2 regions of the Streptomyces sp. NPDC048185 genome follow, and region 2 is predicted to be linked to the other one. Evidence: riboswitches for the same ligand, from Rfam matches in the RefSeq annotation. Region 2 holds a riboswitch; the other holds the start of a gene.
The links. Region 2 has a riboswitch for cobalamin ahead of ACGF3H_RS00335 (cobalamin biosynthesis protein). Riboswitches for the same ligand answer to the same signal wherever they lie in the genome.
Positions count from the first base shown of each region.

Region 1 (7,830 bases), on a different contig from region 2:
GGGCGTCTACCTCGACCTCGGCACCTACCTCACCGCCGAGGGCACGCCGCTGGAGCTGAAGGTGACCCGGAAGTCCTACAAGGACCCGGTGACCGTCACGCAGACCGTGTACGAGGGCGGCAAGGCCAGGACCAGGACCCTGCCCAAGGGCACGGTGAAGGACTTCTCGGGCCTGCCCGGCTTCGCGGAGATCACGGTCACCGACAAGGCGGGCAAGAAGGTCCTCGGCCGGACCGAGGACTTCTGCCCGAACAACGCCAGCGGACGGGTGCGCCCCGACGCGCCCGCCACCTCCAGGTATCCGGAGAGCTGCCCCACCAACCCGTTCACCCTCGGTTCGGTGTGGGGCGTCGAGAAGGGCTGGGCCGCCAACACCTACGGGGGTTCGTACAGCAACCCGGTCAAGCTGGCGGCCGGTACGTACACCGCCAAGGTCGGGGTCGCCAAGAAGTACCGCGACCTCTTCGGCATCGCCGACAAGCCGGCCACGGTGAAGGTCACCGTGGAGGAACGGAGCTATGAGGACGAGGAGGGCGTCGCCGTGCCGGCGACCCGTTCCGCGTGGTCCGCGGGGGCCGGCGAGCACGCCGGGCACGACGCCGGCCACCAGGCGCCGTCCGGGCACGCGGGCCACGGCCCGGGACACGCCCCGACCCCCGCCCAGGCCGCCGCGCCGGTGACGAGCGGCGCGGGCCCCTCGTACAACGTGGGCCACGGACCGCTGAAGGCGGCGCCCCCGGCCCTGCCCTGGGCGGTGAAGAAGGAGCAGGCCGCACGCTCCCTGCGGACCGGCGACACGGCCGGGCAGACCGACGGCTCGCGCAGGGCGCCCGCGCTGAAGCCGCTGTCGAAGCGCCCCGCCGGCGAGGCCTCCGTCCCGGACGTCCCCAAGCCCGACCTGCGCTCGCTGCCGGCCTACGGGATCGTCATCAGCGACGGTGAGGAGGACGTCCCCGGCAAGGACTACCTGGCCTTCAGCGCGAACGTGTGGAACGCCGGCCCGGCGCAGCTGGTGGTGGACGGCTTCCGTTCGCCCGGCAAGGCCAAGATGGACGCCTACCAGTACTTCTACGACGCCAAGGGCAAGCAGGTCGGCTACACCCCGACCGGCACCATGGAATGGGACCCGCGCCCGGGCCATGTGCACTGGCACTTCACCGACTTCGCCAGCTACCGGCTGCTGAAGGCCGACAAGAAGGAAGCCGTGCGCAGCGGCAAGGAGGCCTTCTGCCTGGCCAACACCGACGCGATCGACTACACGGTGAAGAACGCCAACTGGCACCCGTACAACACCGACCTGTCGACCGCCTGCGGCCAGGAGAACTCGATCTCCGTCCGTGAGGTGCTGGACGTCGGCTCCGGGGACACGTACACCCAGGACCTGCCGGGCCAGTCCTTCGACATCACCCAGGTGCCCAACGGCATCTACTACATCCAGGTGCTGGCCAACCCGGAGAAGCGACTGAAGGAGACCAGCCTCGACAACAACAGCGCACTGCGCAAGATCGTGCTGGGCGGCAAGCCGGGCAAGCGGACGGTGACCGTGCCGGCGCACGACCTGGTGAACGCGAACTGACCGGACGCCAGACGGAGCACCGACACGGTGCACAGGGCCGGCGGCCGCTCTCGGCGGCCGCCGGCCCGAGACACCGGACGCGCCCTACCGGCGGTACCCCAGGACCGTCATCATCCCGCTCTCCGAGTGGTACTGGTTGTGGCAGTGCAGCATCCACAGCCCCGGGTTGTCGGCGTCGAAGTCGAGCACCAGCTTGCGGTGCGGGAGGACCACCGCGGTGTCCTTGCGCGCGCCCAGCCCGTCCAGTCCGGCGATGGCGAAGGTGTGCCCGTGCAGGTGCATCGGATGCCACATGTCCGTGGCGTTGACGAGGGTGAGCCGTACCCGTTCCCCGGCGCGCACCGCGCGGCGCTGCTCCACGGAGTAGGCCTCGTGGTCGAAGCCCCAGTCGTACCTCTCCATGCCGCCGGTGATCCGGATGCGCATCTCGCGGTCGGGTTCGCGATCGTCCAGGGCCACGGAGTCGTCGGGGACGAGACGGCGCGCGGGGACGGTCCTGCCGTCGAGCTCGTCCGGGCGGACGTCCGCGGGCGGGAGATTTCTGTTCCCCTTGCCGGTGCGCAGGACGGCGAGGGCGCTTCCCTCCTTCCCCTCGGGGAGCGCGACCAGGGGGAAGACGCCGTCGCGGGCGGTGATCAGGACGTCGTACCGCTCCGCCATACCGACGAGCAGGGCATCGGTGCGCGTGTGCTTCACCGGATAGCCGTCGGTGTGGGTGACCGTCATCTCGTGGCCGCCCAGCGCGACCCGGAACGCCGTCTCGGCACCGGCGTTGATGATGCGCAGCCGGACGCGGTCGCCGGGACGGCACCGGAACACCTCGGGACGACCGGGCAGGCGCCCGTTGACCAGGTGGTACGGGTGGGCGACGCTGCCGCCCCCGCCGTGCAGCATGCGGCTGTAGGACGTGCGCAGCACCCGGGAGGGACCCGCCGGTCTTACGGCCGGCGAGGGCAGCGCCGTCGCCGGCCGGGCGGGGCTCCCGCCGCGGCCCGGCCCCATGGCCATGTGCCCCCCGTCCGCCGCGGCACCGGGCCTGAGCTGGTCCAGGACCTCCTCGGGGGTGGAACCCTCAACGCCGTCGACCCAGTCGTCCAGGACGACGATCCACTCCTTGTCGTAGGACAGCGGTTCGCGCGGGTCGTCGACGACGAGCGGCGCGTACAGGGCCCGGTCGGCCTGCACGCCGACGTGGGAGTGGAGGAGATACGTTCCCGGCTGTCCGGCGGTGAAGCGGTAGCGGAAATCGGACCCGGGACGGATCGGCGCCTGGGTGAGATCCGGAACGCCGTCCATGTCGCAGCGCAGCCGCACCCCGTGGCAGTGCAGGGTGGTGCCGGCCGGCAGCCGGTTGGCGAGCGTCATGTCGAGCACGTCGCCGGCGGTGACACGGACCAGGGGGCCCGGCAGCGCCTCGTCGTACGCCCAGCTCGGCACCGACCGACCGCCGAGGTCCAGGGTCGTCTCGGCGGCGGTGAGCCGGTACGTGCGCACCGGACCGGCCCCGCGTCTCCGCTCGGCCGCGAGGACTTCCGGGTCGGAGGGATTGACGTAACCCGGGGGCCCGGCCGGAACGAAGGCCGTCCCGACGGCCGCTCCCCGAGGACCGGGGCTCGGTCCGGAGCCGGAGCCCGTGCAGGCTGCCAGGACACCCGCACCGGCAGCGGCGAACGGGGCGCGGAGCAGGGTACGCCGAGAAGGTGTGAACATGTCTGAATGAGACACGCCGGATGATCGAACAGCCCGTCGATGCGGCCGAATGCCTGATCCGGCGGTGGTGGATTCCACCGTCAGGCGGAGGGCCACGGACGACGTGCCCGCCTCCTCCGCGGGTCGGCGCGCCGCGCTCGGCCGGCCGCCGGGGCCGGGCGCGGGCCGTCGGCTGTTTCCGGTGCCGGCCGCCCGCCGGGCAGCCACGGGGCCTTGGTAGCCTCTCAGGGCCAGTCGAGCCACATCCGAGGCCAGGGAATCCGGTGCGAATCCGGAACTGACGCGCAGCGGTGAGGGGGACGGGCGGGGCACGAAGCCACTGGGAGACCGGGAAGGCGCCCCGACCGGACGAACCCGAGTCCGAAGACCTGCTGGCACCTCCGCACCCCGGCGCGGAGGGACGTCCGCAGGCCAGGCTCCGCGTACGAGCCCCGACCCCGAAGGCATGCCCGTGCTCCGCACCTCCCTCCTGCTCCGCGCTCCGGCCGTTCTCCGTGCTCCGGCGCTTCTCCTCTCGTCCGCCCTGCTGCTCACCGCCTGCGGTTCCTCCGGCGAGGGCGACGCGAAGTCGCACCAGACCCCCGGCGCCGGCTTCCCCGTCACCCTGGACAACTGCGGTCACGAGGTCACCCTGACGTCGGCCCCGAAGCGCGCCGTCTCCCTCGACCAGGGCACCACCGAGATCCTGCTCGCGCTCGGCCTCGCCGACCGCATGGCCGGAACGGCCACCTGGACCGACCCGGTCATGAAGGGCCTGGAGAAGGCGAACGCGACCGTGCCCCGGCTCGCCGACGACAACCCGTCCTTCGAGAAGGTCCTGGACGCCGAACCCGACTTCGTCACCGCCTCGTTCGTCTCCACCCTCGGCACGGGCGGGGTCGCCACCCGCGACCGGTTCGAGAAGCTGGGTGTGCCGGCCTACGTCTCCCCGTCCGACTGCTCGGCGGGCAAGGACAACGGCAGCGGGGGCGACGGATCGCGCAGCGAGCCGCTCACTCTCGACGTCGTCCACGGAGAGATACGCGACCTGGCCCGCGCGTTCGGCGTCCGCGAGCGCGGCGAGGAGCTCGTCGCCGACCTGCGCAGGAGGGTGAGCACAGCGACCGCGGGACTGCACGCCTCGGACGTCTCCCTCATGTACTGGTTCGCCAACTCCCAGTCGCCCTACCTGGCCGGCTGCTGCGGCGCGCCGGGCGCCATCACCCGCGCGGTCGGCGCGCGGAACGCCTTCGCCGACACCCATGACGAATGGCCCCAGATCAACTGGGAGACCGTCGCCGACCGCGACCCCGACGTCATGGTGATCGGCGACCTGACCCGCAAGCAGCAGACCGCCGAGACCGCCGAGGCGAAGATCGAGTTCCTGGAGAGCAACCCCGCCACACGCAACCTCACCGCGGTGAGGAAGAAGCGGTACGTCCTGCTCAGCGGGCAGGCGATGAACCCGTCCATCCGGACGGTCGAGGGGATCGAGAAGGTCGCGGCCGGGCTGCGCGACTTCGGGCTCGCCGAGTGAGCGCCCGTACCCTGCTGCAGACGGGCGGTGGCCTGGCGGCGCTGCTCGCGTCGATCGCCGCGGCCGTGACGATCGGGCCGGCCGACATCTCCGCCGGCGACGTGTGGGCCGCCGCCGCGGCCCACCTCGGACTCGGCGAAAGCACGCTGGCGCCGCTGCGGGACTCGATCGTGTGGAACCTGCGGATGCCGCGCACCCTCCTCGCCGCCGTGTGCGGGGCCGGACTCGCGGTGTGCGGGGCGGTCATGCAGTCGCTGCTGCGCAACCCGCTCGCCGACCCCTTCGTCCTCGGGGTCTCCTCCGGCGCGTCCACGGGAGCGGTCGCCGTGGTCGTGCTGGGAGTGGGCGGGGGAGCGGTGTCCCTGTCCGCGGGCGCCTTCCTCGGCGCCCTGATCTCCTTCGCCCTGGTGCTGCTGCTCAGCCACATCCTCGGCGGCACCAGCGACCGGGTCGTGCTGTCCGGCGTGGCGGCCATGCAGTTGTTCTCCGCGCTCACCTCGTTCGTCGTCCTCACCTCCGCGGACGCCGAGACCACCCGAGGCGTGCTGTTCTGGCTGCTCGGCTCGCTCACCGGCGCCGACTGGGGACAGGTACTGCTCTGCGCCACCGTCCTGGCCGTGGTCCTGGCCGTCTGCCTCGGGTACGCACGCACGCTCGACGCGTTCGCCTTCGGCGACGAGGCAGCCGCCGGGCTCGGGGTCCGCGTCACCCGCGTCCGCCCGGTCCTCCTCACCTCGACCGCGCTCCTCACCGCCGCTCTGGTGAGCTGCGCGGGCGCGATCGGCTTCGTCGGCCTGGTCCTCCCGCACGCCACCCGCGCCCTCACCGGCTCCGGGCACGCCCGCCTGCTGCCGGTCACGGTGCTGACCGGAGCGGTCTTCCTGGTCTGGGTGGACACCCTCGCCCGCACCGTCCTCGACCCTCAGGAGATCCCGGTGGGCGTCGTGACGTCCCTCATCGGCGTCCCGGCGTTCGTGGCCGTCCTCTACCGCGGACGGGGGCGAGCATGACCGGCCTGCACGCGGACCGCGTCGGACGCCGCATCGGCGACAAGGTCGTCGTCGACGACGTCACCCTCACCCTGCGCCCCGGCGAGACCGTCGGCCTGCTCGGCCCCAACGGCTGCGGAAAGACGACCCTGTTGAGGCTTCTGGCCGGCATCCTGGCCCCCACCGGCGGAGTCGTGACCCTGGACGGGCGCCCGCTGACCGAGGCCGGCCGCCGCGCCACCGCCCGCCGGATCGCCACCGTCGAGCAGCACGCCCAGACCGGGACCGAACTGACCGTCCGGGACGTCGTCGCCCTCGGCCGCATCCCGCACCGCCGCCCCTGGACCCCGCCGACGAAGGCCGACGCGCGAGCCGTCGCACAGGCCCTGCAGCGCGCCGGACTGACCGACCGGGCCGGGCAGTCCTGGCACACCCTCTCCGGCGGCGAACGCCAACGCGCCCAGATCGCCCGCGCGCTCGCCCAGGACCCGCGCGAACTCCTCCTCGACGAACCCACCAACCACCTCGACATCCAGCACCAGCTCGAGCTCATGGAACTGATCGCGAGCCTGCCCGTCACCACAGTGATCGCCCTGCACGACCTCAACCTCGCCGCGATGTACTGCGACCGTGTCCTCGTCCTGCGCGACGGCCGCGCGGTCACCGAGGGCACCCCGGCCGAGGTCCTCACCCCTGCCCTCATCGAGCACGTCTACGGCGTCCACGCCGAGGTCACCCACGATGCCGGGCACCCCGTGATCCGCTTCCGGCGCCCGGCCGCCCGGGACGCATCCCGTTCGAAAGGGAGTGTGACGAGCGATGCCTCGACGGCGCCCTGAAGCAGCCGGCACCGACCGCGCCTGGACCGCACCGGCACCGTGCCGCGTCGTCGTCTGCCGGGACTGCTGCTGCGGTACTCCGAAGGTCACCGGTACGGATCACGACCGGCAACTCGCACGCCTGGCCGAGGAGGTGCCCGTCCGTGTCTCCGACTGCCTCGACGTGTGCGAGCACGCCAATGTGATCGTCGTCCAGCCCTCCGCCGCGGCCCGGGCCGCGGGGGCCCGCCCGGTCTGGCTCGGCCTCGTCAACGACTCCGAGGCCACGGAGGACATCGCCGCCTGGGTCCGGGCCGGCGGTCCCGGCGTCGCGCCCTGTCCGGACATCCTCGACCTGTACGTCTTCACGCCACCCCGCGGGGCGCGACGCGGGTGAGGGCCGGCCCGGGCGACACCGCCGGCAGGAGGAGGCCGCACCCGGACGCCGGGCCGTGCGCGAGGCGCACGACGGGGCGGTGCACGTTTCGCGGGTGCGTCCGCACCTCCGGAGGACCGGGTTTGTCGCCGACCGGAGGAGTGGGCGGCCGGCCGGCTGCCGACACTGACCCCGGACGACGACGCGCAGGGGCGAAGGAATGACGCCCCCGTGCGGCGTCCTGCCCGCCCGGGCGTATTCGTAGTAAGACAGGATCACGCACGCGCGCGTGCCGAACGGAGGCATCCTGTGAAAGCAGCATTGCGCATGGCCATGGCCGTGGTTCTGTGTGGCGGGGTCGTGTCGGCCATGGCGCCGGGCACGGTGGCGTCGGCCGCCGACTCCCCGCGGTACGTCGCGCTGGGCGACTCCTACGCTTCCTCCCCGCTGGTGCCGCCGGCCGACCCGGCCGGGCCGGCGTGTCTGCGCTCCCTCGCCGACTATCCCCGGGTCGCGGCCGAGGCCCTGGACGCGACGCTCGTCGACGTCAGCTGCTCCGGGGCCACCGTCGACGACCTGAGCACCGCTCAGCACCCCGGAACCGCACCCCAGTACGCCGCGCTCACCCCGGACACCGACATCGTCAGCGTCACCATCGGCGGCAACGACAGCGACCTCTTCAGCGAAGCGCTGAACTGCATCAACGTCCTGCCGCAGCCCCACGGCACGAGCTGCGCGGAGAAGAACACCGCCGGCGGCACCGACAGGATCAGGGACCGCATCGACGCCTGGGCACCGTCCTTCGCCACCGTCCTGGACGAGATCGCCCGCAGGGCGCCGCGTGC
Region 1 covers NZ_JBIDAN010000015.1:28,742-36,571, forward strand. Annotated here, with positions in the region: gene ACGF3H_RS32310 (lysyl oxidase family protein) at 1-1,576, shown strand, start outside; gene ACGF3H_RS32315 (multicopper oxidase family protein) at 1,661-3,286, opposite strand; cobalamin riboswitch at 3,501-3,677, shown strand; gene ACGF3H_RS32320 (ABC transporter substrate-binding protein) at 3,732-4,802, shown strand; gene ACGF3H_RS32325 (iron chelate uptake ABC transporter family permease subunit) at 4,799-5,812, shown strand; gene ACGF3H_RS32330 (ABC transporter ATP-binding protein) at 5,809-6,630, shown strand; gene ACGF3H_RS32335 ((2Fe-2S) ferredoxin domain-containing protein) at 6,611-7,006, shown strand; gene ACGF3H_RS32340 (SGNH/GDSL hydrolase family protein) at 7,313-7,830, shown strand, end outside.
Region 1: it holds a riboswitch for cobalamin, as region 2 does, so the genes downstream of both, ACGF3H_RS32320 (ABC transporter substrate-binding protein) here and ACGF3H_RS00335 (cobalamin biosynthesis protein) in region 2, are expected to answer to the same signal.

Region 2 (7,830 bases):
CGGCGTCCGACGCGCGGGCCGCCAGCAGGTCCGTGTCGGCGGTCGACAACAACAACACTGTGCTCATGCGGGCGCTCCCGGTGGAATGAAGGGCAGTCCTTGTGGCGCGCCGGACTCGATGAGCCGCCACAGCGCGTCCGTGTCCGCGTGCTGTTCGATCAGGTCGCCGAGCCGGTCGAGCTGCTCCTCGCGCAGCGCGGCGAACGAGGTGTCGGGGGCCGGCACGAAGCGACGGCCCGCGGCGGCGGCCACCTCGCGCAGGAACGCCCGCCGGAAGCCGTCCGACTCCAGCGAGCCGTGCCAGTGCGTCCCCCAGACCTGGCCGACCCGGCAGCCGTCCAGGAAGGGCTCGCCGCCCACGATTTCGGCGACGCCGTGGTGGATCTCGTACCCCTCCACGTGCTCCCCGAGGGCCTCGCCGACGGGTCGCGTGAGGGTCTTCCCGCGGGCGAACCGCACCCGCACGGGCAGCAGTCCGAGCCCGTCCACGTGCCCGGCACGGGACTCGACCTCGTCCTCGATGTGCTCGCCGAGGAGCTGGAACCCGCCGCAGACGCCGAGCACGGGGCGGCCCTCGGCGGCCCGGCGCGCGATCGCCTCCGCGAGCCCCCGCTCCCGCAGCCACCGGAGCGCCCGCACGGTACCGCGCGTCCCCGGCACGACCACGAGATCGGCGTCGGCCAGCTCCTCCGGCCGGTCCACGAACCGCACCACGACACCGGGTTCGGCGGCCAGCGCGTCCACGTCCGTGAAGTTGGACATCAGCGGGACCGCGCAGACGGCGACCCGCAGCACGTCCTCGCCGACCGGCGGCGCGACGACCGACTCCCGCACCGTCCCGCGCAGGGACACCCGCAGCCCGTCCTCCTCGTCGATGCCGAGCCCGTGCCGGAAGGGCAGCACGCCGTACGTCCGCCGCCCGGTGAGGTCCCGGAGCATGTCGACGCCGGGCTCCAGCAGCGACACGTCGCCCCGGAACTTGTTCACGAGGAACCCGGCGACCAGCGCCTGGTCCTCGGGCGACAGCAGGGCCACCGTGCCGAAGAAGGACGCGAAGACGCCCCCGCGGTCGATGTCGCCGACGACGAGGACGGGGAGCCCGGCGCCCCGGGCGATCCCCATGTTCACGATGTCCGTCCGGCGCAGGTTGATCTCGGCCGGACTGCCCGCCCCCTCGCAGATCACCGCGTCGTACGTGCCCCGCAGCTCGGCCAGGCAGTCGAGGACCGTGCCGAGCAGCTGCCGCTGCCGCCCGCCGTGGTAACCGCGGGCGCTCATCTCCCCGACCGGCTTGCCGAGCAGCACGACCTGGCTGCTCTGCTCGCCGCCCGGCTTCAGCAGCACCGGGTTCATCAGCGCGGTCGGCTCGACGCGGCACGCCTGCGCCTGCATGGCCTGGGCCCGCCCGATCTCGGCGCCCTCGCGGGTGACGAAGGAGTTCAGCGACATGTTCTGCGCCTTGAAGGGCGCCACCTTGACGCCCCGGCGCACCAGCCAGCGGCAGATCCCGGCGGTGACGACGCTCTTGCCGGCGTCGGAGGTGGTGCCGGCGACGAGGAGGCCACCGTTCATGACGTACGTCCCTTCCTGCTGACCCCGCGGACGAGCAGCCGCGCGCCCGCGCACACGCCCAGCGCCAGCCAGCCCACGCGGCTCGACAGCCGCACCGCCCGCTCGATGTCGCCGGACCCGGCCCGGACGGCGCGTCCCGCCGCCCCGTTGAGCACCGGCCGGTGTTCGACCCGGCCGCCGTAGGAGAGCGTCCCGCCGAGCCGCACGCCCAGGGCGCCCGCGAAGGACGCCTCCACGGGCCCGGCGTTGGGGCTCGGGTGCTGCGCGGCGTCGGCACGCCAGGCCCGTACGGCACCCCGGGGATCGCCGCCGGCCACGGTGGTCAGGACGGCGGTCAGCCGGGCGCCCGGCCACCCGGCGAGGTCGTCGAGCCGGGCCGAGGCCCAGCCGTAGCGGCGGTACCTGGCGGACTTGTGGCCGACCATGGCGTCCAGCGTGTTCACGGCCCGGAAACCGAGCAGCCCCGGCACTCCGGCCACGGCGCCCCACACCAGGGCGCCCACGACCGCGTCGGAGGTGTTCTCGGCGACGGACTCCACGACGGCCCGCGCGATCCCGTCGGCGTCCAGCGCCTGCGGATCCCGCCCGCACAGGTGCGGCAGCCGGGCCCGGGCCGCCTCGACGTCCCCGGCCTCCAGCGCCCGCCCGACGGCGCGGGCCTCCCGGGCCAGCGAGGTCCCGCCCACGACGGCCCACGTGGCGGCGCCGGTCAGCGCGAGGGAGGCGGCGGGGGAGGGGCGGACGGCGCGCACGGCGGCGCTCCCCAGGACGACGGCGCCACCGGCGCAGACGGCGGTGTGCAGCGCGCCCCAGCCCCGGTGGTCACGCCACAGCACCCGTTCCACGGCGCCCGCGGCACGGCCGAACGCGGCGACCGGGTGCCCGCGGCGCGGATCGCCGAGGAGGAGGTCGCCGAGAAGACCGGCGGCGGCGCCGTACGCGAAGACGCGTTCGGCGCGCACGGCTCAGCCTGCCGTGCGGAGGGACGGCGGAAGTGCGTCTCGGGTGAGCCTGGAACGGCAGCCGCGCATGGCGATATGTCCTCACTCAGGGTGTCCACGCCCTGGTTCGACGAAATCGGCGGTGAGAGTTCCTGGCTCCCGGGACCGTACTCGCGTACTGCCCCGGTGACAGTGGCGGGACCGCGCCGGACTCGCACCGGCTTCCTCTCCTGCCGCCGTAATGGCTCCGGAAGTCCACCACGGCCCGCGAACACCCGTCAACTTGCTGTTGACCTGCAGCGGGGGAGTGTGCGGAGGCCCACACACGGGCGGTGTGCGCCGGCACGGAAAAAGCGCGGGGCGCGGGACGGTGGAGTCCGTCCCGCGCCCCGCGCACGATGTGCGCCCGGCGGTCAGGCGACGATCAGGTAGATGCCGTACGCCACCGCCGCCGCACAGGCCGCGAAGCAGGCGTAGGCACCGGTCACCGCGAGCACCGCGGAACCGCCCTGGGCGGCGGCCCGCTCCTGGCGGGAGAGGCCGACGACGCCGAGGGTGAACAGGGCCACCAGGGCCACGGTGGCCACGAGGCTGACGCCGAAGACGGAGCCGAGGGCTGCCCAGTCGATTGTCATGGCGGTTCTCTTCCTTCGTACCCGGACGCGGGCTCAGACGGTGGTGGCGGCCGACGGGGTCTTGGTGTCGGCGACGGCGGCCGGGGCCGCGACGGTGGCGGTGAGCTCCTCGCTCACGCCCGCGGGGGGCGGGGTCACGGCGGCGATCGCCGTGGTCACCACGCCGGCCGGCTCGGGCTCGCCGCCGCCGTTGACGTTGGTGTGGTCGACGACCTCGCGCCGGGAGATCCGCCAGATCGCGAAGCTGGAGGCGAGCAGGAAGACCGCGACGAGCGCCGTGCCCCAGTCCCCGAAGCCGCAGATCCACTCGGCGAGGGCGGCGACCAGGGCCGCGGCCGGCAGGGTCAGGCCCCAGGCGACGAACATGCGGGTGGCCGTGGACCAGCGGACCACACCGCCCTTGCGGCCGAGGCCCGCGCCCATGACCGCGCCGGAGACCGAGTGGGTGGTGGAGAGGGAGAAGCCGAGGTGCGAGGAGGCCAGGATGACCGTCGCGGCGCTGGTCTGGGCGGCGAAGCCCTGCTGCGGCTGGAGGTCGGTGAGGCCCTTGCCCATGGTGCGGATGATGCGCCAGCCGCCGAGGTAGGTGCCGAGCGCGATGGCCATGCCCGCGGACAGGATGACCCACACGGGCGGGTTCGAGCCGGGGGCGAGGGCGCCGCCGGCGATCAGGGCGAGGGTGATGATGCCCATCGTCTTCTGGGCGTCGTTGGTGCCGTGGGCGAGCGAGACCAGGCCGGCCGAGGCGATCTGCCCGGCGCGGTAGCCCTTCTCCGCGGCCTTGCCGTCGGCCTTGCGGCCGAGCGAGTACGTCAGCCGGGAGGCGAGCATCGCCGCGACACCCGCGACGATCGGGGCGGCGACGGCCGGCAGGAGCACCTTGGTGACGAGCACGTCGCCGTGGACGGCGCCGATGCCCGCCGAGGCGACGGCGGCGCCGATCAGGCCGCCCATCAGGGCGTGCGAGGAGCTGGACGGAAGCCCGACCAGCCAGGTCAGCAGGTTCCAGAGGATCGCGCCGACCAACGCGGCGAAGATGACCTCGGGACGGATGCCGGTCTCGTCGACGAGACCCTTGGAGATCGTGTTGGCGACCTCCACCGAGAGGAAGGCGCCCACAAGGTTCAGCACGGCGGACATGGCCACCGCGACCTTGGGTTTGAGTGCACCGGTCGAAATGGTCGTTGCCATCGCGTTCGCGGTGTCGTGGAAACCGTTCGTGAAATCGAACGCGAGAGCGGTTACCACCACAATCGCGAGGATCAGCGAGAAGCTTTCCATTTACCCAGGCAATCGTTCGAGGTCATTGGCGCGTCGAACGTAGGTAACCAGAGTGAACGGGAGATGAACTGGACCGGGCGTCATGGTGACCGGAAACGGGGTCGTGACCTCCGTGAACGCCTGCGCTGCGTGCCCGCGCCGGCGCTCTCCGGAGACGTGCCTGGCAGGATCGCCGCGGGGCGCCGGACCGCGGCGCGGTGAGGGGCGTCCGGGACGCCCGACGGGAGGCTTGGACTGTGACGGAATCGCGGGTCGGGCAGGTGTCCGGGGAGGAGTCCGAGGCCTGGGAGGCGCTCGTCGCGACGGCCCGGCGGACGGTGACCGACGGGCTGGTCGTCGGCACGTCCGGCAACGTCTCGGTACGGGTCGGCGACACGGTGCTGATCACCCCTTCGGGTGTGCCCTACGACCGTCTGGCCCCCGGCGACGTGACGGGCGTCGACCTCGGCGGCCGGCAGGTGCTCGGCACGCTGGTCCCGACCAGCGAGCTGCCCATGCACCTCGCCGTGTACCGCACCACCGACGCCCGCGCCGTCGTCCACACCCACGCCGTGCACGCGACGGCGGTCTCCCTGCTCGTCCCCGAGCTGCCGCTCGTCCACTACATGGCCGCCGCGCTCGGCGGCCCGGTCCGGGTCGCGCCCTACGCGACCTACGGCACCGACGAACTCGCCCGCGCCATGCTGGCCGCCCTCGCCGACCGCAGCGGCTGCCTCCTGCGCAACCACGGCACGATCACCTACGGCGACACGCTCGACCAGGCCTACGACCGCACCGCCCAGCTGGAGTGGATGTGCCGCCTGTGGCTGACGGCCTCCTCGGTCCCGGGCCGCACGCCGTCCCTGCTGACCACGGCCCAGCTGGACGAGGTGACGGAACGCCTGCGCGGCTACGGCCAGCCGACCTGACGGACCCCTGCCGGAGGGCTGTCCCTCGTCACACCGAGTGACGGGCACCCGCTGGGCAGCCCGGCGGCCGACCGGTGCGGGGGACCGTGGGGGCGCATGCGGAGGCGCCCCCTGGCCGCCGGGCGAGCGGCCCGCGCTCCACGGTGCCGGGCCCGGGTGCCGGTGCTCGGCGGCTGTGGGCAGCCCGGACGCGCGCCGTCCGTCGCGCCGGTCCGGCGGGCGGGCGCGCGTGCAGGGGCGTGGTGCGGGGCGTCCGTCGCCGGGCCGGGAGACGTCCGCCGCTCGGCGGCGCGGCGGTGGGTGCCGCACCGGACCGGCGGTCGGCGGTGCCGTGCCGTGGCACGTGCGTGGTGGTGGTGGGGGGGGAGCCACGGCGGCGGCCGGTCGTCGCCGGCACCGGCCGCGGCACGGAGCCCGGGGGTTACGGGGCGGCTTCGGGGGTACCGGCAGTCGAGCCGGTCCATGGTCCGGTCCGGCCGGGCGTCGTCACTCCGTGTCGTCCGCCCGCTGGCCGCCCACGGACTCCACCGGGAGACTGGCCCCATGCGCACTGTCACAGCAACGGCCGCCGCAGTCACCGCAGCCCTGGCGGCGGCCGGCGCAGCGAGCGTCGCCGCCGGCCGGCTGGCCAGCGACGCCGCGCTCAAGGCGCCCCCCGGCCGGCCCCTGCCCACCGAACCCCGGCTCACCGTGCACGGGACCGCCGCCGGGCAGATCACCCTCACCCGGGACCTCGCCGCGCTGCGCCCCGGCCGCTACGGCCTGGCGGGCGACGCGGCCCACGCGGTCGTCGGCCCCGTCCTGAGCAACGCGCAGCACGGCGCCGACACCGTCGTGCGCCGCCTGGAAAGCGTCACGCACGGCACCTTCGACACCGGTGACCGGGTCTGGCTCACCCCCAACCTGTACGTCGGCACTCCCGGCACCGCCCTCGGCCTGGACCACACCGAGGTCGACGTCCCCGGCGAACTCGGCCCGCTCCCGGCGTGGTTCGTGCCCGGCGCCCGCCCCACCTGGGTCATCGCCGTGCACGGCCTGGGCACCACCCGGGAACACGCCCTGAACCTCATGGCACCCCTGCACGGCCGGCACGTCCCGGTGCTGGCCGTCTCCTGCCGCGGCGACGCCGGCGCCCCGCCCTCGCCCGACGGCCTGCACCACTTCGGCGAGACCGAGTGGCACGACCTGGACGCCGCCGTCCACTACGCCCTCGACCACGGCGCCCGCAAGATCGTCCTGCTCGGCTGGTCCACCGGCGCCACCATGGCCCTGCGCACCGCCGCGCGCTCCGCCGCCCGCGACCGCATCGCGGGACTCGTCCTGGACTCCCCGGTCCTCGACTGGGAGACCACCCTGCGTGCCCTGGCCGCCGCCCGCCGGACGCCCGGCGTGCTGCTGCCCCTCGCGGTCCGCGCCGCGCAGGGCCGTGCCGGACTGCACGCCGACGGCGCCGCCGACCGGGCCGCCCGCGAGGCCCTCACCGTGCCGGCCCTCGTCTTCCACGGCCCCGACGACACGGTCGCCCCCTGGCGGTCCACCCGCCGCTTCGCCGACGCCCACCCGCGTCTGGTCTCCCTCCACACCGTCCGGGACGCCCCGCACGGCGCCATGTGGAACGCCGACCCCGAGTCCTACCTGGAGACCCTGCGCCGTTTCCTGACCCCCCTGGTGTGACCCCCGCGGGCCCTGCCCCGCCGGGCGCCGCTCGGATTCCGTTCGGGGCCGCGCCGATGGCCGGTTCTCCCTCCCCGGCCGCCTGCCGAGGCCCCTCGCGGGCCGTCCCCGCCGCCGCCGCGGGCATTCCGTTTGGGTTTTCGGACCGTCAACCGGAAGACTGCACCCGTGACGTCCCGTATCCCGCGCGACTCCAGGCTTCGACTCGTCCGTCCGCGACCCCTGGCCGCCGCCCCCAGAGCGGTGAACCAGCGCCGTACGCACCGCGCCGCACCGCGCCCCCCGGAGGGCACACCGGCCCGGTCGGAACTGGCCCGAATGGCACGCTCCGGCCTGGCCGACGCCGCCCGCATCGCCCGCTGGGCCGACGCCGCCCTCGGCCGCGGCAGCGCGACCGCCGACGGCAAGGCCACCCTGTCCGACGCGACCGCCGAACACGCGGCCCGCGAGCTGGGCCTGACCGTGGCCGAGGTCCGCGCCGACTGGGACACCGCCCGCCTCGCCGGTCTGGTCGAGGTCCACGGCGGCACCGCCCGCCCCGGCTGGCGCCTGCGCGCCTGGAACCGCGACGACAGCGCCGTACTGCGCGGCTGGGTCGCCCTCTTCGACGCCTGGTCGCTCGCCCACCCCGAGCCCGACGGTCACGAACCCGCCGCCGTCGCCGAGGTCGTCTCCGCGATGCCCCAGGTGCTCTCCTTCCTCCAGCTGTCCGCCGGACCGGTGCCCGTCGCACAGCTGCTGGACCTGCTGGAGCAGCGCGTCACCGAACTGCGCACCGAGCGCTGCGAGGTCCCCTACGGCCCCCGGCTGGAACCGGGG
Region 2 covers NZ_JBIDAN010000001.1:59,791-67,620, reverse strand. Annotated here, with positions in the region: gene cobN (cobaltochelatase subunit CobN) at 1-67, opposite strand, end outside; gene ACGF3H_RS00340 (cobyric acid synthase) at 64-1,572, opposite strand; gene ACGF3H_RS00335 (cobalamin biosynthesis protein) at 1,569-2,534, opposite strand; cobalamin riboswitch at 2,639-2,789, opposite strand; gene ACGF3H_RS00330 (hypothetical protein) at 2,927-3,148, opposite strand; gene ACGF3H_RS00325 (inorganic phosphate transporter) at 3,182-4,429, opposite strand; gene ACGF3H_RS00320 (class II aldolase/adducin family protein) at 4,666-5,337, shown strand; gene ACGF3H_RS00315 (alpha/beta fold hydrolase) at 5,881-7,011, shown strand; gene ACGF3H_RS00310 (hypothetical protein) at 7,180-7,830, shown strand, end outside.